One region of the Bacillus marinisedimentorum genome, then DNA from elsewhere that is predicted to be linked to it. Evidence: riboswitches for the same ligand, from Rfam matches in the RefSeq annotation. Region 1 holds a riboswitch; each other region holds the start of a gene.

The links. A riboswitch is a leader RNA that binds a small molecule or an ion and turns the genes downstream of it on or off. The one in region 1 is predicted to bind cyclic di-GMP.
Positions count from the first base shown of each region.
Region 2: it holds a riboswitch for cyclic di-GMP, as region 1 does, so the genes downstream of both, A4U59_RS08125 (chemotaxis protein CheW) here and A4U59_RS02630 (hypothetical protein) in region 1, are expected to answer to the same signal.
Region 3: it holds a riboswitch for cyclic di-GMP, as region 1 does, so the genes downstream of both, A4U59_RS07075 (aspartyl-phosphate phosphatase Spo0E family protein) here and A4U59_RS02630 (hypothetical protein) in region 1, are expected to answer to the same signal.

Region 1 is NZ_LWBL02000009.1:85,347-93,216, reverse strand. Features, by position in the region: gene A4U59_RS02640 (YkvS family protein) at 46-237, shown strand; gene A4U59_RS02635 (ATP-binding protein) at 376-825, shown strand; cyclic di-GMP riboswitch class I at 1,017-1,104, shown strand; gene A4U59_RS02630 (hypothetical protein) at 1,284-1,508, shown strand; gene A4U59_RS02625 (hypothetical protein) at 1,505-1,735, shown strand; gene A4U59_RS02620 (hypothetical protein) at 1,732-2,028, shown strand; gene A4U59_RS02615 (S8 family peptidase) at 2,261-3,382, shown strand; gene A4U59_RS02610 (SpoIIAA family protein) at 3,857-4,213, shown strand; gene A4U59_RS02605 (toxic anion resistance protein) at 4,278-5,450, opposite strand; gene A4U59_RS02600 (5-bromo-4-chloroindolyl phosphate hydrolysis family protein) at 5,443-6,099, opposite strand; gene A4U59_RS02595 (PAS domain-containing protein) at 6,370-7,086, opposite strand; gene A4U59_RS02590 (flotillin family protein) at 7,280-7,870, shown strand, end outside.
Region 2 is NZ_LWBL02000026.1:112,528-120,397, reverse strand. Features, by position in the region: gene A4U59_RS08135 (dicarboxylate/amino acid:cation symporter) at 1-773, shown strand, start outside; gene metA (homoserine O-acetyltransferase MetA) at 1,038-1,949, opposite strand; cyclic di-GMP riboswitch class I at 2,191-2,279, shown strand; gene A4U59_RS08125 (chemotaxis protein CheW) at 2,458-2,925, shown strand; gene A4U59_RS08120 (methyl-accepting chemotaxis protein) at 2,948-4,645, shown strand; gene A4U59_RS08115 (DUF4825 domain-containing protein) at 4,704-5,210, opposite strand; gene A4U59_RS08110 (alpha-amylase family glycosyl hydrolase) at 5,329-7,870, opposite strand, start outside.
Region 3 is NZ_LWBL02000024.1:11,151-19,020, forward strand. Features, by position in the region: gene A4U59_RS07055 (hypothetical protein) at 1-536, shown strand, start outside; gene A4U59_RS21695 (hypothetical protein) at 681-866, shown strand; gene treR (trehalose operon repressor) at 952-1,671, opposite strand; gene treC (alpha,alpha-phosphotrehalase) at 1,760-3,439, opposite strand; cyclic di-GMP riboswitch class I at 4,124-4,208, shown strand; gene A4U59_RS07075 (aspartyl-phosphate phosphatase Spo0E family protein) at 4,246-4,428, shown strand; gene A4U59_RS07080 (hypothetical protein) at 4,509-4,838, opposite strand; gene A4U59_RS07085 (hypothetical protein) at 4,972-5,151, opposite strand; gene A4U59_RS07090 (hypothetical protein) at 5,235-5,507, opposite strand; gene A4U59_RS07095 (hypothetical protein) at 5,742-6,152, opposite strand; gene A4U59_RS07105 (CamS family sex pheromone protein) at 6,748-7,870, opposite strand, start outside.

The DNA.
Region 1 (7,870 bases):
TTATTCCTGTTTTCCTTTGCTGAAGACGTTGGAGGAGGTCGTGATATGATGGAGGCAAAAGTAGGCGACATTGTGGAATTTAAAGACGGATGGTACGGAAAGGTTGAAAAAGTGCTGACGAACAGCGTAATTGTGGACTTAACGGTAATGGACCATCTGGATGAACTGGAATTCGAATTTGAGAAAACAGTTGTAGCCCATAAAAATTACAAGATCGTCAAAAGCGTGGGCGTATAGTATTATAACTTCAGGTGAAAACCCGGCAGTCCTTACGAATCATCGGACAGCCGGGTTTTGTGCGCTTAACAGGTTTACCACTTCCGCAACGGGGGAATCACATTATATATATAAAGTCTACAGTAGAGGGGACCAGCTGTGAGATATGAAGTGGAAATCCATACCAAAGAAGATGTGAAGGCAGCGCTGTTGTGTGCAAAAAAAGTAGCAGAAAATGCTGGGTTTTCAAAATTTGAAGAACAGCAATTGCTTGTCTCTGTTTCAGAGCTAACCCATAACATCATCAAGCATTCCGGATCATCTGGAAGGTTCATATGTTATTCCAATGAACGGGGGATCCACCTTGAAATTGAGGATAGTGGAAAAGGGATCACGGACCTTCCCCGTGTGCTGAAAGAAAGCCATCCCCCGTCCTCTAGAGGTCTTGGTCTTGGCCTTCGCGGCGCCAAAAGGATTATGGATAAATTTTCCATAATGTCTTCACCTGATGAAGGAGTTAAGATTTATGCATTGAAGAAGGTGAAGAGGCCTTTATTGGGTGCTCTTATTCAGTTGGCAATCGTCGACTTTTCGTTTTTTCTATTCTAAAAAAATATTAATTTACAAATTGTTCACCGCCCAAAATCAAGGGCGGTTTTATTTTTACTTAATGACTGGAATATAAAACCATTTTAAAGGAGGAAATACATGGTAGAATAGACCTAATTGTGTCAAATTATGTTGAAAAATGCAATCTAAACTACTATAATTAGCTACAAATCTATAGTTCTGATAAAGAACATCGATAATGGCAAACTTGGCCGAAAGGCAAGGACGCAAAGCTGCGGGTCTAATACTCGAAAGGGTGATGACAGCCGGGTTACCGAAATGTTTATGGAGAAATCCATATTCTTTGGTCTGTGCGGGAATTGCCATGGGGAGGCAATTCCTTTTTTTACTTTAGGTCGTGTTAAATCACAATGTTGATTTTTAATGAAGGTGATTGGAGAGGAAATCAACAACGTCATTTAACAGACCCTTACTTTTTGAATGGGAGTCGGAGGCTTATGGACAAACAGAACTATAACCGGTTGGTACGTGAGAACAGAATGCTGTCTGTCATGTTGAAAAGACAGTCAGGTAAAAAGTCATTTATCGGACAGCTGCTGAAGTATGATGAATCTCTTGATTCGTATCTTTTCTATGATACAGACTTGAAAAATGTTTGGCACTTGCTGGGGAATGAAATTGAGAACATTGAATTAGCAGGCGAAGGGGGCGGCGGATTATGAATACAGTGTATTTCGGTTCGGTCGAATTTTTTGAAATGGAGTTAAGGTCACGCCTGGAAAAAGGTGTATCTGAAATGGATTTTGTCAAAGCAAGGCAAACGGTCATGGATGAAATAGAGGACTTCGTATGCAGGGATTTCATTAAGCAGGAGTGCCTAAATAACCTTTCAGCTGCTTCGATAAAAGTTCAGCATGCAGTTTTCGGTGAAAGAAGTGAACAGGCATGAGGTATACGATTTCAGACATCCAGCTTAAAAAAGGGAAAGTCAGGCTGATTTGCCAGGATTTAATGGAGGAAGCGACCCTTCATGTATCACTCGACCCGGATACACTGGAATGCCTTGATCCGTTCATTCCGGAAGACCTGCAGAGATGCATCGGCAAAAACAGAAATGATATATTCCTTTCTTTACAGGCGATTGCACTCAATGAGGGCAGAAAGGAAAGAAAAGTGGAGTGGAGAAATGAGACTTCCATTCTGCATGAATTGCCGATCAATCCGATCTATTTACCCTATTAAAAGTATTTATAGATTTGTTAACCAAAATACTAGCATTTAACACCTTAATTCGAAATTGAGGTGTTTTTTTGTTGTTAAAAAAGTTGGGAAACCAGCTGCGCAAATTGCGCATTACACCTTGTTTTGTCAAGCTTGTTTCCCAATAACATATCGGTAATTTGTATGTTATCGTATTATTATAAATATTCAGAAACTTTGAGCGGCTGCTCTCTGTTTCAGAAGGAGGATAAGTATGAAAAACCCATGGAAGTTCACAGGATTTATCTTAACGTTCTTGCTGGCTTTTTCAATGATATTCAGCAGTTTTGCCAGCGCTGCGCCGGAGAAGGGTCAGGTCAATGATTATTTGATCGGGTTCAAAGACAGGGTCAACCAAAATATCGTGAAAAACCAGGGCGGAAAAGTCCTTCATGAGTACAAATTCATGGAGGTTGTCCACGCGAAGCTGCCGGAGCAGGCAGTACAGGCACTTGCCAATAATCCTAATATCGCTTATGTGGAAGAAGACCACAAGGCATATGCAATCGGCCAGACGGTTCCGTGGGGCATCACGCACATCAATGCGGATGATGTTCAGGCAACAGGGAATACGGGTTCTGGTGTAAAAGTTGCGATTCTTGATACGGGAATTGATGCAAGCCACGAGGATTTAAGTGTGGCAGGCGGTGCCAGCTTCATCGCTGCGGAACCGGATCCGTATAATGATGGAAACAGTCACGGCACGCATGTTGCAGGTACGGTGGCCGGCCTCAATAACACAGTTGGTGTGCTCGGTGTTGCCCCGTCCGCGAATTTGTATGCTGTCAAGGTACTCGATAGTGCCGGAAGCGGTACATACAGCGGCATCATTCAAGGCATCGAGTGGGCTGTTTCAAACGATATGGATGTCATCAGCATGAGCCTTGGCGGCAGCAGGGGCTCAACATCTCTTCAGCAGGCAGTTGATAATGCTTATAACAGCGGCGTTCTCGTCGTTGCGGCTGCTGGAAATGACGGAGCAAAAGGGAAAAGAAACACAATTGGCTATCCTGCCAAATATGCATCAGCGATGGCTGTAGGTGCAGTTGACGACAGCAACAACAGGGCATCGTTCTCCAGTGTAGGTGATGAACTGGAAATTATGGCACCGGGTGTAAATGTCCTGAGCTCTGTTCCAGGAAACGCTTATGACTACTTTAACGGGACATCGATGGCAACCCCTCATGTTTCAGGGGCGGCAGCTCTTATTTTGGCTGACAATCCATCGTTAAGCAATGTCCAGGTCCGCGGTATCTTGAACAGTACAGCAATTCCGCTTGGTGATGTATTTTACTACGGAAATGGAGTGCTGGATGTGCAAGCGGCAGTTCAATAAAAAATGAAAGAAAAGCCCCGGCGGCTGCCGGGGTTTTTCTTGTGGAATGGTGATGGGTTTATACCTAACAGAATAAAAAAAGGGAGCATACATAAATGTGATATCAACTTTTAAAAAAGCTCTTTGTCGTTCTAACCTGCCCGCGAGTGAAGGATAAAAGGGAACCCTAAAACTTTAATGTTGTTGTAGCCATCAACTGTCACTGGCCTGGCCAATTTGCTAACCCGGTTAAAGCTTTTCTCAAAGAAGAGTGGCTCGGAATCGCGCCTTTACTGAACCCAGTGGGCATTTTAAGGTGCGATAAGTCATGAATCGTCTCTTTAGTTAATGAATTATAGAAGAGTCTCATTACGTTCGAAAATTGAAAAACCAGACTTTCATCTATTTTCAAATGTTATGCCGACCCCAGCCGGATTGAAAATAAAACGTAACGGGAACTGATAAATATAACGCGTGATAAAGGAGGCAATTCAGATGCTGACAATTCTTCCTTCCCGGGATGAACAAACGGTTGTAATAGAAGTATCAGGAAAAGCGGCGGAAGAAGATGCTGAGAAAATGGATCAGTATGTGAAACGGTATTTTGGTGAAGATGAGCCGTTCAACGTGCTGGCGTTCATCAGCGATTTAGACGGAGCAACTTTGCAGGGAATGATTGAAGGCGTTAAACTGGATGCGAAACGATGGGGGCAGTATAACAAGTTTGCTGTTGTCAGTCCCCAGGATATTCTGGAAAAAGGAACGGAAATCGGAGACATTCTGCCTGGTATAGAAACAAAACAATTTGAGTCTGACGAAGTGGAAGAAGCCTGGAACTGGATTGAAGAATGATGTTGTCATCAGTCGGATAATTAATCAAGGCCGGACCTTTTGGCGGTCCGGCCTGATACTTCGATTATTTGATTTCCAAAAGCTTCTGCTTTAGTTCATCTTCCATTTTTGCCAGCTCTTGCTCAGCAAGGCGCCGTTTCGTTCTTCCCTCGCTCTGGATGCGGATTGTTTCTTCAAGCGTGGAAATCAGATTTTCCTGGGTCTGTTTCAGCGTTTCAATATCAACAAGCCCGCGCTCATTTTCTTTAGCCGTTTCTATGCTGTTCGTTTTCAGCATTTCGGCGTTTTTCAAGAGCAGCTCATTCGTTGTTTTGCTGACCTGCTTTTGGGCTTCAACCGCGCGCTTTTGGCGGAACAGCGTGAGCGCGATGGTGATTTGATTTTTCCAGAGCGGTATCGCCGTTAAAATGGATGACTGTATTTTTTCGACAAGCGCCTGGTTCATGTTCTGGATCATGCGGATTTGCGGTGCTGTCTGAATGGTGATCTGGCGGCTCAGTTTCAAGTCATGAAGACGCTTTTCAAGCCTGTCCGCAAACTGGATTTTATCATTTAACTCCTGATAAATCATCTGATCGTCGGATTCCTCGGCTTTTTTCTTCAAATCCGGTATTTCTTTCATCTGAATTTCTTCGTATTTCAACTCGCCTGCGGCAATGTAGATGTTCAACGCGTCAAAATACTCTTTATTTTTCTGGAACAGCTGGTCCAGCATCTGGATATCAGACAAAAGGATTGATTTCTGATTGTCCAGCTTTACACTCACTTTATCGATTTGGGCGCCGATCTTCTGGTATTTGGATAGGATTTCATTTACTGATGTCGACAGTTTATTGAACATGCGGGAGAAAACGTTTTTCTTTTCGCCTTTCAGCTCATCCGGATCGACCTGCTCAAGTTTCTGCATCAGTTCTTTTAAAATATCGCCGACCGGCCCTGTATCTTTTCGCTGGACATGGTCCAGCATCGAATGGGAAAAATCGGATAGCTTGGACTGTGCCGCTGTGCCAAATTGAACGATAATCTGCTGGTCGGACGTATTGATTTGGCTGGCCAGACTGAAAGCTTTCTGGCGGTGGTCCTCCGGCAAACGGTCAATAAGACGGACGGGCCTGACCTCTTTTTCTTCATTTGTTTGCACAGCGGGCTGCAAGTCCCCGAACGGTTCAGAAAGGAGATCCGACAGATCGTCGTTCATCAAGTCATTCTGAAGCTGTTTATTAGGCTGTTCACTCATATTTTTTGCCCCTTTCATCAAGCAGTAGATGATTATCACGGTTTATCGTAAGTTTTGCGACATCCAACTCGGTATTCAAATGGTCAATATCATTTGAGACGACGATGACAAGATCATTTTCGACGGATTTTGTCAGTTTCTCAAGCGTCCTTTCCGTTTCGGAAAGGGATACCCGGACATCACGGTCTTTGATTTTTTGTTTGGATAAAAATGTATAGCGGTCTGTTAACTCGACAACCGAATCGAGGTGATAGAAGAAAAAACGTTCGGCCTGGAAGAAACGCCTCGGTTCGCTCCGTACAACTTGATAAATTTTCCCTGCAGTTTTTTGTAAAGTTCTGATTTGCCTGGCTGCATTTATGGAGCGTGCGCTGAAAATCGACTTATTCAAGCGTTTGATTTTCTCCCTGGCTTCCTTCATATTGCTTTTAATATAACGGTATTCCTTACTCGTCAGCCCGTTGTCTTGAAGGATTTTCCGCTTTTGGACCCATTGGAGGACCGAAAAGCCGAAGATTCCGCCGGCAGCCCCCCAGAGAGATGACATCCAGAAGCCCTGCCCAAAGCCGAAGAAGGCAGTGAGCCATGATGCCGCAGTTATATTCATAGAAATAAATCCGTTGAGGAATAGGTATAGGACGGATTTCATATTAATCGACTCCTATTTATTGTTCTTACTTCTATTATACGATAAAGGAGCGGGACAAGTTTCATGCTGCACCAATTATTTCATCGTTAGAGCAGTTATGTTTATCATTATAAATGATTTCACAAATTCTGGCAGTATATTCCTGACGGGAGGCACAGAAAGAATTTAAAAAGATAAGGGTGGGTGAAAAGTCCTCTAAACGGATTAATTTAAGAAGTCTGTTTACCATTATTGATAAACAGACTTCTACGAAGGTGGTAAGCAGGTTCATTAAAAATGCTTCAGTGCCTGATTAAGCGTGTTGAACGTGGAGCGGAATGTTTCATTCTCCATCTCAGAATTTGCGAGTTCAAGTGCAGCCCGGGGCTTTACTCCTGATATCGCGGTTTCAACGCCAAGCATCTGGAGCATGGCAAGCAGCTTTTTAAGGATATGGGCAAGAGAAGGTTCCATATCGGTGATGGCGGATAAATCAATGACCAGTTTTTTTATTTTTGACGAGGCGATCTGCTTAGCGGCATGATCAATCAAGATGTCCTTTTGAAAATCTTCAAGTATCGGCTGGAGCGGAAGGACGGCCATATCATCTGTAACCGGTACAAGATTGACCGTCATGTCTTCAATCATTTTTCGGTTGCGCTCTATTTCGGCCGCCTGTTCGGTTACATCAATAAAGCGGGTCAGCACAAACTCAATGTCGCCGTCTTGTTTGAAGACCTTGCTGTAGGCATTCAGCACCATATGCTTACCCTTCCAGTCGAATGTGATCGCCTTGTATGTTTGCGGTTCCCCGGTTTCTGCAGTTTTAGATGCAACACGGATATCTTCAGGAATATCCCCGTAAATGTCATGGAGGTGTTTGCCGACGATTTCTTCCCGATTGAGCAGAAACATTTTTTCATAAGCTTCATTTACATATTGGATATATAGATCTTTACCGAAAATAATAATTCCTTCATCCATAATCTCCAGTGCTTTATTTAACATGAAAGCCCTCCCGATTCATTAATCCTTCATTAAAGTATAACAAACGAAAAAGAATAAACCTTCTGATAAGGCTGTGGTTTCAAAAATTGGGAAAAAAATGAAACTTTTTCTGAAAACACCCGTAAAGTTAAGTAACGCAGCCTCGAAAGTGACGAATAGCAGGGCTGCATAATAAACAGGGGGTCTGATACAAATGATGGGTATTGTATGGTTTATTGTTTTAGGGGTAGTGTTTTTCTTTTTGCTTATTGCAGGGGGAATCGGTTTTTACATATTCAAAAAACGGTACAAGACAGCAAGCTCCAATCAGGCGCTGATCATAACAGGTCCAAAGCTTGGTGACCCTGAACAGGATAACCGGATTTTTGTCGATGAAAATGGCCGCAGCATGAAAATTGTCAGGGGCGGCGGCGTTCGCCTCAAAATGTTTCAGACGAGCACACCGATCGATTTGACATCGTTCCAGCTGGAAATCGAATCGCCGAAAGCATACACGTCTGAAGGAGTGCCGATCAGGGCAAAGTCCGTTGCCGAAATAAGTATTGGCAGCAAGTTGGAGATTGTCGCCAATTATGCTGAAAAATTCCTGGGAAAAAGCGATAAAGAAAAGCAGACTGAGTTAAGGGAAGTTCTCGAAGGTCATTTGCGTGCAATTATTTCAGCGCTGACAGTAGATGAGATCTATAAAGACTTTCAATCTGTTAATAAGAAAGTGAAAGCAATTGCAGAAGAAGACCTAAAGAACCTCGGTTTTGAAATCACCTCTTTTGCACTAAAAGAGATT
Region 2 (7,870 bases), on a different contig from region 1:
TTATCATCGGTTTTTCCATCTCACAAATGCGTTTTTCTGGTGATGAGGCGATGAACGAATACGGGGATTTGCTGCAGAGGGTTTTCCAGGCCGCCAATGAAATGTTCTTCCTCGTTTTAAAAGGGATTTTGCTTTATGCGCCTGTCGGTATCCTGGCGATCACTGCCACTTCATTCGCCGGGCAGGGCTGGGACACTTTCAATTCGCTTCTCCGGTTTACGGGTGTCTTCTATCTTGGCATTGTGCTGCTCTGGATTCTCGTCTACAGCCTGTTTTTAAAAAGCTCCAAAATTTCGCTGAAGCAGTTTTACAGCAAAACAAAAGATGCCTATACGACGGCGTTCTTTACATCAAGCAGCATTGCCTCCCTTCCAGTGGCGATTGAAGCCGCCAAACGGGCTGGCATCTCAGAGCGGACGGCCAACTTCAGTCTCCCGCTCGGTGCCGTGTTCAACTCGGACGGAGGGGCGCTCAGAATGGGTGTGTCGATCGTCTTTGCCGCCAACGTCACAGGCATTCAGCTCGCTCTAGCCGACCTGTTCATCATCGTTCTGACTGGAACGCTGCTGTCAGTCGGAACAGCCGGCATACCGGCAGCAGGCCTCGTTACGTTATCGGCTGTGCTATCCCTGTTCAACCTGCCGCTTGAAATCGTAGCGCTCGTCGCAGGCGTCGATGTCATCATCGGCATGGCCGGCACAGCCTCCAACGTCATGGGCGATATTGTCGGAGCAGCTGTCGTTGACGAGTCGGAGAAAAAAGCCGCCGCCTGACCTTCCAAGAACAAATGCGCAAGGCGCCCGCATAGCGGCGTACGCATAAGCGGGGGTTCCCGCAGGGAGGTGCTCTTTCCTCCCGGAGGGGATCTCCGCTTATGACGATAGCCGCTGGCGCCTGGAGCTGGACGGTTCTCTTCTGGCTTTTTATCCTCAACGCTTACATTTTATAATTTCCTTAACAAATACAAAAACCGGTCCGCAAACTATTTGCGGACCGGTTTTTTCTTCGACAAACTTCGACGGGTGACAGGCACCTGTCTACTCCCATTCAAACGGAGTCGCCTGGTAAACATAGTAATTGAGCCAATTGGAAAACAGCAGATGGGCATGTGAGCGCCAGCGGTTCAGCGGCCTCTTTTCCGGGTCGTTATCGGGAAAATAGTTGCGCGGCACTTCCACATCGAGTCCTTTCGCGGTATCGCGGGCATATTCGTCAGCGAGCGTTCCCGTGTCATACTCGAGGTGCCCGGTCACCATCACATGGCGGCCGTTTTCCGACATCATCAGGAACGGGCCCGCATCCGGTGAAGATGCAAGCAGCTTCACTTGCCCGCTTTTCTCCAATTGATCAAGGTCAATATCGGTATACCTTGAAACCGGTGCCAGAAACTCATCGTCAAATCCGCGCAGCAGTTCAATGCCCGGCGCCTGCAACACTTGATGCTGGTACACGCCGGAACACTTGCCCGGAAGCCCGACCTTATCGATTCCATAATGATAATATAGCGCAGCTTGCGCACCCCAGCATATATGCATGACTGAGGTGACATGCTCCTTTGACCATTCCATAATTTCCGTGAGCTCCTGCCAGTAATTCACCTGTTCAAACGGCAAATGTTCAATCGGAGCCCCTGTTATGATCAAGCCGTCAAACCGCCGGTGCTTAATATCATCAAATGAAATATAAAACTGTTCCAGATGCGACTTGCTTACATTCTTTGACTCATGCGTGACCGTGCGCAAAAACGAAATGTTAAGCTGCAGCGGCGAGTTTCCCAACAGCCGAAGCAGCTGCCCCTCCGTCTTCTCCTTTTCAGGCATCAAATTCAAGATCAATATGTTCAATGGACGGATATCCTGCGTGACCGCCCTTTCTTCATCCATTATGAAAATATTCTCTTTCTCCAGCACTTCGCGGGCTGGCAGCAACTTTGGAATATTTATCGGCACCCCACAGGCCTCCCCCATTTAGAATTTTCAGTAAACATAATTATAAAGGGAACCAGCCGAATATGACAACAATAAACCTTTATTTAGGTACTGCGGTAAAGTCATGATGAATAAATTTACATTTTATGAACTTTTTGAGAACGCTTACCCAATACCCTATTCTTACCATTTCACATGCAGTAAAATGGAATCATGACAATATTCACATATACATATTACTTTTCACACACCAGGGACACATATCTGTTTTTGGCAAACCGGCTGAAAAGCCGGGACGCAAAGCTACAGGGGCTAACTCTATCACAGTAGACACGCCAGCCAGTTGCTCTTCTTTTCAAGAAGATTAATTGAGCCTGTTTTTGCCTGCCTGAAACTGTATCGGGCAGTTTTTTTATGGGGAAAGTTTTTGTTTGTGACAGGGGAGTGGTGCTATACCCGTATTAACTTCAAATTTCAAACCGGCGCCTTCCATTTCATTTTGAAATTCTCATGTAAAAGGGGGAGAAAAATGATCGACGTAAACCAGGAATCAAAGTATATCATTGTCCAGCTTGGGCACGAAGAATTTGCGGTCGGCATCAGTCAGGTCCGGTCGATAGAACATGTGATGAAAATTACTGCTGTACCAGATGCGAGCGATGATGTAATGGGCATGATCCATCTCCGTGATGAGGTGTTGCCGGTCATAGACCTTCGGAAGCGGATGGCTGTCTCGTCACCTCCTGCTTCAGACGGCCAGCAGCGCCTTATCATCGCCATTTTAAACGGAGGCAATGTCGGACTGCTGGTCGATTCAGGCAGTGAGGTGCTTGATATTGAGAAAAAAGCAATCCAGCCGGCGCCTCCGCTTTTGCAAAGCAATGGAGATTACATAACGGGTGTAGCCAGGCTGGAAAACAGACTGGTCATCATCCTCGATATCGAAAAACTTCCGAATATGGGAGAAGTCGAACAGTTGCTTGCACGTGCCAACTAATAACACAAAAGGGGACTCGTCAATGAATGTTTTAAAGAAATTGAAAATCGGACATAAGATCAACCTTCTTATCGTTTCGGTAATTATCCTTACGGCCGTTAGTGTTTCAATCATCGTCAACACTCAGGTCAAAAGCGGACTGAAAGATTCAGCTGTTGAAAAAGCAAAGTCAGACCTCGCACTGTCTTATCGATATATTGATGAAAAATATCCGGGAGATTGGGAAATAAAGGGCGGGAGTCTTTTCAAAGGCGATACCAAACTGAACGAAAACTACGAAATCGTCGATGAAATCGGCGAACTGACACATGATACGGTGACGATTTTCCAGGGGGACACAAGAATATCCACGAATGTCCAGAAGGATGGAAAACGCGCGGTCGGCACGACGGTTTCGCAGGAAGTGAATGAGACTGTGCTTAAAAACGGCAAAGTCTTTCTTGGCGAAGCAAATGTCGTCGGGAAAGACTATCAAACAGCCTATATGCCGATCAAAAACAGCAGCGGCGAAATCATCGGAATTTATTACGTAGGGGCATCTGAAGAGTTTATCCAGGCGACACTCGGCAGCTTCAATAAAGTGTATTTTGGTGCACTGGCCGTCATCATTCTTATAACCAACCTTATTGGCATCTGGTTTGCCCGCAGAATCCGCAAGCGCCTGACGGTGATCGCTGAGGTCCTTGAACAAGCGGGAGAAGGGGACTTCACCGCTGATATCCGGGACCATTCACAAGATGAGATTGGCGTCATCGCTGCAAGTTACCAGAATATGAAACAAAAACTGGGATCCTTGATAACGGAAGTGACCACAACATCCGAAAGCGTAGCATCAGCATCCGAACAGCTGTCAGCAAGTGCTGACCAAACGACAAGCGCAACCGAACAGGTCGCCTCAGCCATAGAACAAATTGCCGGAAGTGCCGAGAACCAGACTAGCGGAGTGGAAAAAAACACGTTTGCCATCGAAGAAGTTTCAGCAGGCATTACAAAAATCGCGGAAAGCACCCATAAAGTTTTCGAGTTCGCCAACTCAACAGCCGAACATGCCGAAACCGGAGAAACATTCGTAAAACAAACCGTCGATCAGATGAACACAATCGACCGGGCGGTAATTGAATCAAACGAGAGCATAAAGTCGCTCAGTGAACGCTCCAAAGAAATCGGACAGATCAGCGAGGTCATAAGCGGTATTTCCGAACAGACAAACCTGCTGGCACTTAACGCTGCAATCGAAGCGGCCAGAGCCGGTGAACACGGCAAAGGCTTTGCTGTCGTCGCAGACGAAGTCAGGAAACTCGCCGAACAGTCCAAACTATCAGCAAAACAAATTTCCGATTTGATCGCAGCAATCCAGCAAGATACCGAGCGATCTGTCACAACGATGGCGGATGTCAGTGATAACGTCAAAAACGGCATGGAAATCGCCGGGGAAACCGCCGGGAAATTCAAAGGAATCGTCGGAGGAATGCGGGAAATCGCACCGCAAATCGAAGAAGTATCGGCAACCGCACAGCAAATGGCCGCAAGTGTGCAGGAACTCTCTCTTAGCGCGGCTGAGCTGTCAGCGATCGCCCGTGAAAATTCCGCGTCGTCACAGGAAGTCGCCGCTTCCACCGAGGAGCAGCTTGCCTCCATGGAAGAAATCACATCATCGGCAGATGCGCTCTCACAGATGGCTGAAGAGCTTCAGGAGGTTGTGCGGCGGTTTAAAATCTAGATAAGAAATAGGGACCTTATTAACTAATAGGTCCCTTTTTACTTGCACTCCCAGCCAGTTAAAGTGAATCCTGCGCCTTGTTCATGTCATTAAAGAATTCATCCACTTTCATTCCATCCCGTAAAGAAATTTGAATGAGATTTTCCAAATCATCCGCACTTTTAAAACTTGCTAACTCCTTTCCATACCACTTTTGCAAGTCTTCTTTTGTCACCGTATACCGCTGGTCTCCAAAAGCAAACGTAATCCAATCCGCATTTTTGACCAATGCAAATAGAAATGCCGCATTGGCCAGGACCGTTTTCTTTACGGCCGCTTCATTCACAGGTTCATCTTCAATGCTGTAGGCCAAAACCATTCCATAAGGCTTTTCCTTCGTCTTCAGTTCCATTCCTTCAAAATATTCGGCACTTGGCAACTGCCTGATCATGTTCCCTAACGTATTTGCATCTCCTATATATGTGCCCTTAAACCCGAAAATATCCTCTTTCGCATTTTCAACAGAGCTGCAGCCGTTAAGCAATAGTGAAAAAGACATTAACAACAGTAAGAGTTTTTTAGTCATGTTTTTTATCCCTTCCAGTTATAAAAGCACCTCTTTACTGGTACGTATCAAGTGTAGATTTGTTTCATCTATAGATAAAACAAAACCCCGGCTTAACTCTGTCCGGGGTTTCCCTCTATCATGTTTTCACCAGCACAACCGTCCCGCCGTTTCCCCGGCCAGGCAGCTCAACTTTCACAACAGAACCTTCATCAGTGGTATACTCCTTACCGCCGTATAGATCTGCAAAAGCCTCACCCTGTTCACCAGGAACCGGCACTTCCGCAACCCGGCTTTCCTCAGATAGATTCAAACCGACCAGCACCTCTTCTCCGCGGTAACAGCGTTTGAAAACGAGGAAGCCTTCTTCACTGCCGCCCGCCACTTTTGCCCTCGTACCTTTGGAAAAAATGAGGGAGTGGGCCTTGCGGATGTTCAGCATTTTCCGGTAATGGCTGTGCATCTCATTCCCGACCCTGCTCCAGTCGAAATCATAACGGTTTTCGCTGTATTCTCCAGCATCCATATTGCCGGCATTTTTGCCGGATTGGCCGATTTCCTCACCGTAATAGATGACCGGCTGGCCTTTTGCGGTAATCTGGAGGGCGGCAGCCAACTTCATTTTCCCTTCATCCCAATCCGCCCGGCAAACGAGGAACCCGTCTTCATCATGGCTGCTCAAAAACTGCCCGAGCTGTGATGTGTTGTTCAGCTTGCCGTTTCGGGATTCAAGATACTGTTCCGTCTCATCGATATTCCCGTAAATGAATTGATCGGCCTGGTGCTTGAATTCAAAATCGAGGATCGAATCCATTTCCCCGCTGTTCAGGAAACCGCCGTCTTCATCGACACTGCCGCCGAAATATTCACCGATCAGCTTAAAATCAGGCTTCACCTCAGTCAGACGTGCTTTGAACGCCTTCCACGTCGTATCTTCAACATGGCGCACGGTATCGACCCGGAAGTAGTCAATCGTGTCACCGCGGTCTGTCTTTGACCGTTCGAGCCAGTCAGCCTGCCATTCAATCAGCTTGTCCCGGATCTCGGCGTTTTCGGTCATGAAATCAGGCATTCCTGCCAATTCGCCTTTCACAGTATCGGTGCCTCCGGCGCGGAACATGCCATCGAAACGTTCACGGTCAGCATCCGCCGGGAAATTCGGGATGCCATCGTCCCTGTCGTCCTCTTTCAGCCCATAGCCGGCATGATTGAGTACAACATCAACCATGATTTTGATACCGAGGTCATGCGCTTTTTCAAGCAGTTCCTTAAAAGTGTCAAGATCTCCCAAATGCTTATCAATTTTAGTGAAATCCTGTGCCCAGTAACCATGATAGCCATACTGATAACCGCCGTGGCCATGACGCACGTTCCAGTGGATATTTTCAACAATCGGCGTAATCCAGATCGTATTGATGCCGAGATCGCTAAGATAGTCCAATTTATCGATAATCCCCCGGAAGTCCCCGCCATGATACGTTTCCGGATGAAGTTTATCATACTGTTCACCATACGGATCATCATTGTCCGGATCACCGTTATAAAAACGGTCGGTCAGCATGAAATAGATGCGGGCTTCATCCCAGTCAAAGTCGGCAGAATCGGTTACGGCATCCGCTGCCACTTCAATTGATGCCTCACCGGTATGTTCATTCCCGAATTCATCAACAACCGTCACAGGAAGCGTTTTGATGCCTGCCGGAATAGACTGTTTCACTGCGATTGCCTGCCGGTTCAGCTCAGGGTCGAATTGCTGCCTTCTGCTCCCGCCGATTTCAGACAGATCCGCATAAATACCTTTTATAGATACGGCCGGATCGGATACATAGGTATCAACTTCCAACACCACATTTTCACGGTACGTCACCTTTTGAGGATAGACCCCGGCATTGATTTTCACTTCAGGACACTTGTATACAACCGTTGACCTGCCGTTCCAGTGATTGGCTGGGTCTGTCCGCTCTTCTGTCAGCCCGGCTTTCGTCACGAGGAACGAATAAGGATAGACCCCTTCTTCCAGCCCGGCAGCATCATAGACAAACCGTTCTTCCTCCTCTATATATTCCATGCTGTATGCCTTGCCGCCAATTTTCAAAATGACGCTTTCAATCTGCGCCATGCGTCCTTCTTGAAAAAGATCGTAATCCCGATAAGTAAAGAATATGGAGTTCTTTTTAAATACCGGCCCGGTGTTCCCCGGGATTTGCTTCACTTCAGCAACGCCATTTTCAACCATCACTTTTGTATAAGGTTCCGGGCCGACCTTAATATGACGGTCAGCACTATACGGGTCTTTTACTTCCCAGCTGTCCCACCGCCGGATGACAAATCCGATTTGCTCGGTCTTGCTGTCCGCTTCAATATATGCGACAGCCCCGTGGTCGCTAATCCGTTCAAAATCAACCCGGCCTCCGGCTATGCCATTACCCCACGTCCAGAGATTCCATCCTTCATAGTCATTGTCATGCCGTTTATAGGTGAATTCGATCATGCGCCGCTGTTCGGGGGTTTCCTTCTGGACCTGCTCATTTGCATAATAAATTCGGCCGTCACCCTGAACGAGCAGTACATCCGCTTGATGTTCACCGTTCGGCACTTCGATCGTATGCGTAAGGTCCTGCTGCTCCCATTCGCCTTTGCGTGGAATGACATGAATGGATTTTGAAGGGGACACCACAGTG
Region 3 (7,870 bases), on a different contig from region 1:
AAAGGATCCTGTTAACCCTTATCCTCCTGCCTTGGCTGGCAGCGTGCGGAACAAGCCAGGCAAATGAACTTGATACAAGCGGCCTGCAAAAAGACTTTACGTCAAGCAATACAGTGAAGTACGAAGCACCTTCGCTTGAGGCCGCCCTTGATGCAGTCCCATTCAAGATTACACTCCCGGAGAAGCTTCCGTTTGAGTCCGAAGGGTTTAAACCGAAAAAACTCAAAAAACGGAAAGGGGATACTGACTCAGTAATCCTCGAACTGGTAGCCGAATCTTCGAAGGACAGAGAAGCGGTGCTCCGATTATATGCCGGAAATGGCGATTATCTTGTCCATCAAAACGAACTCGGCGGGGAGCCGCTCAAGCTGAAAGACGGAACACCAGCTTTCTATTTGTATGTACAGCCATACCATGTAGTCAAATTCGAAAAAAACGGCATCGAGTACTCTGTTAACTATTCTCATACAGAAAAATCAACCGATCTTCAAAAGCAGGACTTGCTGAACATTGCAAATCAGCTTAATGCTAATTAGCCCTCCCTGATTTTTCACAGCCCTTACCGTTATCAAGCTCCGGTTCGTTCCCTTTGATAAAGTACAGTTCCAGCAGAGAGAAGCACTTTTTATCCTGTTTTGTGATATGATAAAGATAAACTTCTGCCGGAACGGTGATATGTTGTGAATAAAGAAAACAGAGAAAAATGGGTCATAATTCTCGGCTTCCTGTTTGGAGCCCTTATGTTTTGGGCCGCATGGCGGTACCTGGATGAAGGAAATGCTTTTGGCTATGTTCCCCTGCTCACAGCTGTTTTTTCGGTTATCATGGCTGTGTATGAACTAATCCGTTATATAAAACAAAAGTAAGCACAAGAGGCCTGCTCTGACGTGGAGCAGGCCTTTACTGATCTTTTCGCCTATTTTGCCTTACGCTACTGAACCGTGCTTCTCTTTAGCGTTTCTGTTCCCTTCTTGCGAAATCGACAAATCGGAATTTATCGGGACGATGCCGGGATTCCGTATATTGAAATAGGTCAGCGCTCTTTAAGTACACATAGTTCCTGACAACGACAACGGCGTGATAGTCTTTAAAATCCAGCAGTCTCCGGTCTTCCTCTCCGGGTTCCTCAACTGATATCACTTTTTTCGCAAAGCTGATTTCGAGGCCTTTTTCATCTTCAAGGTATTCATAAATCGAATGTTCACACGCCCTTTTTGTCAGTTCCGGCACAAAAGATGTAAGGAAGAAATCTTTATCAAGGATAACCTTTTCCCCGTCTATTTCGCGTACTCTTACTACTTTCCAAACGTCTTCATTGCCTTTAATCTGCAGTTGCTCCTGCAAGTAATCATCCGGTTCCAAAATGCCGAGTTCTTTTACGATGGTTCGTGTGCTTTGCCCCATTTTATCGGCGAGTTCCCGGAAACTGACCATTCCCGAGACAGGAAAATCATATCGCTTCAAATCCAACACGATTGATCCCTTTCCCCGGATTTTTTGGATGAACCCATTTTGGGCAAGTAAATTAAGGGCCTTTCGAATCGTCTCCCGCGAAACGCCGTACATATCCATTAACTCGTGCTCGGATGGAAGTTTTGTATCCGGTTTCATTTTTCCGCTTTCTATTTGCTCAGAAATCTCCTGATAGATTATTTTATATTTGTTATTCATACTCCCCTGCTCCTTTTTCCAGGCTGTCCGGCAGTGCCGAATCAAAATGGATGAAAGCAGGCAAAGGTTGCCTCCGCCTGCCTATAAATTATTTTTTCAAATGATAGACAACAGATTCATATGGCCGCAGCGTCATGTTCCTGAAATCCTGGGGCGGCTCAGAATAATTGCCGATGAGGACATCACTGATGCACCCTTTTACATCAATGTGATCCGGCAGGGTGAATTTCGCTTCATCGCCGAAGAAATTGTTGACGACCAGAAGCGTTTCGTTATCCCCTTTCCGGATATAAGCAAAAATTTCCGGATCATATTCATGGAGCAATTCATATTCGCCATAAGTGATCAAATCCACTTCTTTACGAAGCTGAATCAGTTTTTGATAGTGATAGAAAATGGACTCCCTGTCTTCAAGAGCATTTTCAGCGTTAACTTCCTTATAGTTTTCCGGAACATTGATCCATGGTGTTCCAGTAGTGAAGCCAGCATGCTTCTCTTTATTCCACTGGACTGGCGTCCTTGAATTATCACGGGATTTTTGCTTGATGATTTCAATGATTTCCTTTTCCGGCAAGCCTTTTTCCTCTTTCAGCAGCTTATACATATTCAATGTTTCCACATCGCGGTAATCATCAATTTTATCAAACTTCGGGTTTGTCATGCCGAATTCTTCACCCTGAAAAATGTAAGGGGTTCCCTGCATCATATGAATCGTTGTCGCCAGCATTTTTGCCGATTCATTGAAATACGTCTTGTCATTTCCGTATCTGGTGACGACCCGCGGCTGATCATGGTTACACCAGAACAAAGCGTTCCAGCCTCCGCCCTTGTACATCCCTTCCTGCCATTTCGTAAGAATACGTTTCAGAGCAAGAAAGTCCATCGCACCCAGCGCCCATTTTTCACCATTTGGATAGTCCACTTTCAAATGGTGGAAGTTGAATGTCATACTCAGTTCTTCCCGCGCGGGGTTGGAATATTTCACACAGTCTTCTATTGTCGTGGATGACATTTCACCGACTGTCATTGCCTCGTACATTGACAGGACTTCCGTATTCATTTCATGGAGATATTCATGGACGCGCGGGCCGTCTGTGTAAAACTTCCTGCCGTCGCCGGAATCATCATCCGGAAAGTCCTGGTTTTTAGAAATCAAGTTGATGACATCCAGCCGGAATCCATCAATTCCTTTCTCAAACCAATAATGCATCATGTCGTACACTTGCCGGCGGACTTCTTCGTTTTCCCAATTCAAATCTGCCTGGGTTACATCGAATAGGTGCAGGTAATATTGTCCTGTCTGCTCATCATATTGCCAGGCATTACCTCCAAATTTAGACTCCCAGTTCGTCGGCGGGTCTCCGTTTTCCTTGCCGTCTTTCCAAATATAATAGTTGCGGTAACGATTATCCTTGGATTTGCGAGATTCCTGGAACCATTCATGCTCAGTAGATGTATGATTCACGACCAGGTCCATGATGACTTTCAGGCCGCGGCCATGTGCTTCCTCAAGCAGCCTTTCGAAATCCTCCATTGTTCCATACTCTTCATGGACGGCATAATAATCACTGATATCATAGCCGTTATCACGCTGGGGAGATTGGTAAACCGGTGTCAGCCACAACACATCGACACCAAGCTTTTTAAAATAATCAAGCTTTGCGATGATACCCGGAATGTCACCTATTCCATTTCCGGTTGTATCATTGAAACTTTTCGGATAGATTTGATATACAACGGCTTTGCGCCACCATTCTTTGTAGTTCATACTAAAACCTCCAGACATCGTTGGTTGGTAGTCTATATTGAAACGGCACTGGCTGAACAGCTCTCGCCGATTCCAGCATAAATCGCTGCTGACGATGGCCTCTGTCCGATTGCATTGTTCATTTATAAGCATACAAGTGACTGCGGGCGAACAGAAGAAACAAGGTCCGCTCCGAGGAATGAATGGGAAGGCTTATCTGGAAGCCTGCATAGGAAGTTGGTTCCCCTGTAAGACTATCATCTAATATGACCTTGCCGAAAAACGACAATCCGGTTTAACACAGCTTGATGAAAAATAAACAATAAGTTCTGTATCGGTCTTATGAATTTTCCCTTAAAACAAAAATAAATCACGTAAGCGGTTTCGGTTAATCCTTTCATCCAAAGTATACTTGTCTATACAAGTAGAGTCAATTCTGCAATTAAATTTTTTACTCGTATAGGGGAACAGTTATCTTACGATTACAGGATAAAGTAACGTTGTATCTGATTTACCCCGTTCGCGGTAAAGGATAATCCTCACCATTCCCGAAAAGGAATGAATACAAGCCAATCATTTACGGAAACCTTTTTTGGCCATTTGTCCAACGAATGAATGATAATTTTGAAATAAATTTAAAAAATAGGGTAAATATGGTATTATAACTTAAGATAACCCTGGTTACACCGATATAATGGGTAGAGATATGATAAAAGGCAAATTAAGTGAAAGCTTAAGACGCAAAGCTACAGGGGCTAACCGATTCCTCGCATGCCAGCCAGCTGCTCGCAAACTTCTGGTCAATCGACCGGAAAGGGTGATGTGAAATGAACCGCCACAAACGGCTTACAACAGAGATAGAGGAATTACGGCAAAATCTTTATAAAGCGGCTTCGGCAGCTGAAACGTATACATCCGCGGAAGTGATCAATTTGAGTAAGAAGCTTGATACTAAACTTAATGAATTGACAGGCTATATACAGCAATCAAGCACCGGCCAGACATCATAGGAAGGTGTTATTCGAAGTACCCTGTTTCAGCATGTGAAACACAAGCATGAAAAAAGACGGCTATGGCTTTGCCGTCTTGATCAGTCGCGCTTTTTAGGTTTGGCGTGCCATGCTTCGCCAAATATTTCCCCGTCAGGTCCAACATGGTACATTGCCAGCCAGGATGCCTCCTTTGCTCCATCCAGGCTGATGTAAACTTCCCACCCATCACTCGCTGCATTATTTTCCACTTTAGACACTTGCATCTTGTCTTTCTGAGCATTTTCGACACTGTATTCCATCATATCCTCTTTTGCCTGACTCAAGGCAATTTTTTCAGCTTTTTCACTCGTGATCTCCTCTGATGCCTGCACTCCGCAACCCGACAGCAAGATGAATGAACATATGAAGACAGCTTTGAGGTTACTCATTCTTTCCCACCTTTGTTTCTCGTTTACTATTCTTTACCCCAATTTTTGAAAATTCACTCATAGGCAGGGGAAAACTGACACAGAAGATGGTTATTGAAAACGAAAAAGAGGCCCCACGGCCTCTTTTAATGAATCAATGGTTGTCTTTATAAATGACTAGCAAACCTTCCAATTTACTTCCGTCATCTGAGGTAATGCCATATCTTACATCGAGGATTTCCGCATCCTCATTATCCCGGAACCACCTGTTCGCTTCTTCCGCATTGTTGAATCGTACAATCCTTGTCTCTCCAGCTTTAACATTCAAAGGCATTTTTTACAACATCTCCTTCAATTAGTCTCCGAAATTCTTTTCCCTTGCAGGTTAACATCCAAACAGGGTTTCGTCATTGCGGCTTAAGTACCTTTTTCCAGTTCCTCTACCTTTTTATCTGCCGCTTCCTTGAAGCACTTTATCGTTTTGACAAACACTACAGCTGTGTATGCAGATGCGGCAAAACCAGTTGCAATCTGCCATTCGTTCCAGCTTGCATTTGCAACATATACCCCTGATGCAACAATGTATAAAAATGTAACGAGGGCATGAATCTTCCAGGCAGGGTATAGAAATTGAATCAAGCTAACAATGGAAAAGGTGACAGTCAGCCAGGCCACTATGTATATGCTCATAAAGAAAATTAAATCCAAGCGCTCCCCTTCTTTCCAAACTTGAATGTTTTAGCCTTTTATTGCTTTACCCTATTTCGGATTGTATTATTCTGCATTTTCGTTACTACCTTAGATTCTTGTTGAAAATATGAATTCCTGTCATTTTTTCAAATTTAGAACTTTTGTTGGCTGGCTGACATCCTCCATCAGACAAAAGACATACAGATGCAGAAGAGGCGCTCGTCATGCAGCAGATTATACAGAAATCCATTTGATTTCCGTTTCACCGGCCGCTTTTTCAGCTTTATGGAAAGGGGCAGCACGCAACGTTTGGAAAGAAATTTCTAATGAATAATAATCCCATATTTCTCCATAATAATTCCCGTTTCCGCTTCTTCCTCCTGCAAAAGAAGAAAAAGTATACAAATATTGTTCTGAAAGGGATCGGCTCTGTGCACTCGGCAGCATCTCAATTGTCGTAATCGTGCTCCTCACTGTGCGTCCGCTTTCATCCACAACCGTTTCCACCTTGTAAACGACCGGCTTTGCTTCCAGGAAACGTTCTGTTTTCAACGAAGCTTCATGAAGGGAAAATTGCTGTGTACACCCGGCAAGGATTATAATCGCGCTTAGAAATGGTAAAATGGTTCGTTTTATTATGAACATCGTTTTTCATCCTTACGATTCAAAAATGGTATGTCTTCTTTACTTTAAATCTGATGCCGTACAATTACACACAGCAAATGACCGGGAGATTGGTCCATTGTTGTGATGAGTGCGAACACTCGCTTGGATATCCAGTTTTTTGGAGGATTTGATGAATATATTCATATCAGGATGGAGCAATGGCTTGTTAAAAAAGAACAAATGCACAAGGCGCCCGCTTAGCAGCGTACGCATAAGCGGGGTACCCGCAGGGAGGTCCTCTTTCCTCCCGGAGGGGATCACCCACTTATGACGCAGCCGCTGGCGCTGGACGATTCCCTTCTTGCTTTTTATCCACAACATTTAAATTTTATAATATCCTTAACAGTGAAAAAGGCTTCTGCGAAGCAGCGCTTTGGAAAGGAAGTTGATTTCAGCTGCAGATACTCCCTTTCAGGGGGGCGTACAAGAGCGGCGTCCGTTCCTGCTTCCGAATGACAAAGAGCGCTTTAACAAAATAAAGATTATATAGAAAAACGGTCAGTGGCTTAACTTAAACCTCTGACCGTTTTTCATATGTGATTTAGTTGTTATTTGGGTGGCGAAAGAAAATATTTTAATACATATGTGAGTAGGCTTTTTTCTCTTCAGGATCCCAGCTGATGATGCTGATTGGTTCGTCAAACGACTTTACATAAATGTAAATCGGTACATAGCCAGGAAGTGCGCCTGTTACAACCTGGTTGTACAGATATTCCGTAAACGCGACTTTTTCCGCATAACTTGTAATTTCCACCGGCATTTCAATCGTCAGCTGTTGAAGCTGGTCGCCTTCAAACAAAGCCCTGGTCACGACCGGTATATCAAAAAGCGGAAAGCGTGACTCCATGATTGTTTTGAAGTTCGCAAGTTGGCGGGACAGTTCAGGATCATGCTCGTTTCCCGCCTTTGAAGGAAACAAGAACGTTTCCCGCTCCGTCTGTTCCCACTCCTTGATATTTGCCTGTCCTTTTTTCAAAAGGGTTTTAGCCAGATAATGGCCAGGTGCGACATCATTTTGGGCCCCTTGCTGGTATATGGCGAACACAATCGGAATATTATTCATTTCTTCCGTTTGCCGGAGGCGCTCCGCCACTTTTGACGCAGCCTTCATTCCTTCCTTTTTCGCCTCTTTATCGCTGATTTTAACCTGGTCTTTATGAAGAAGGCCTTGCTCATCAATAATCGTCAAATAGTCCACACTATTGACAACAATTGAAATGGCAGCGCCTGCAAGCTTCCCATTTTTCGTTACATAATTTTGTTCGTGGATATATCCAATTACGGAAGGATTCTTTTTTGCCTTTTCCATGTTTTCTTCCCAGGAGTCATTTTCACCGAAGTTCAGCGCAGGGTTCAGGCCTTCTTCATACGTTTTGCTTTTTCGCTTCAGCCATTTGCTGAGTTCGTCCTCTGACAACACTTGTCCTTCCCGGTATAAATAATCATCAGGATCAAAATAGTCCTGGGCCAGTTCCATCAGCCCCGTCTCCATTTCATCAATATCAGTTTCCGTCTGAATTGACTTGGGAAGATAACCGCGGGCAGCCCCCGGTTTGTAATCAGAAATTGTATAATAAGCGGTTGAACCGACAACTTCCTCTGTTTCAATACGCTGATTCACATTATCTTTTTCCTTATCGGGAAGCGGCGAGCATGCCGACAACAGCAGGAAAGAAGAAATACAAATCATAACTAAA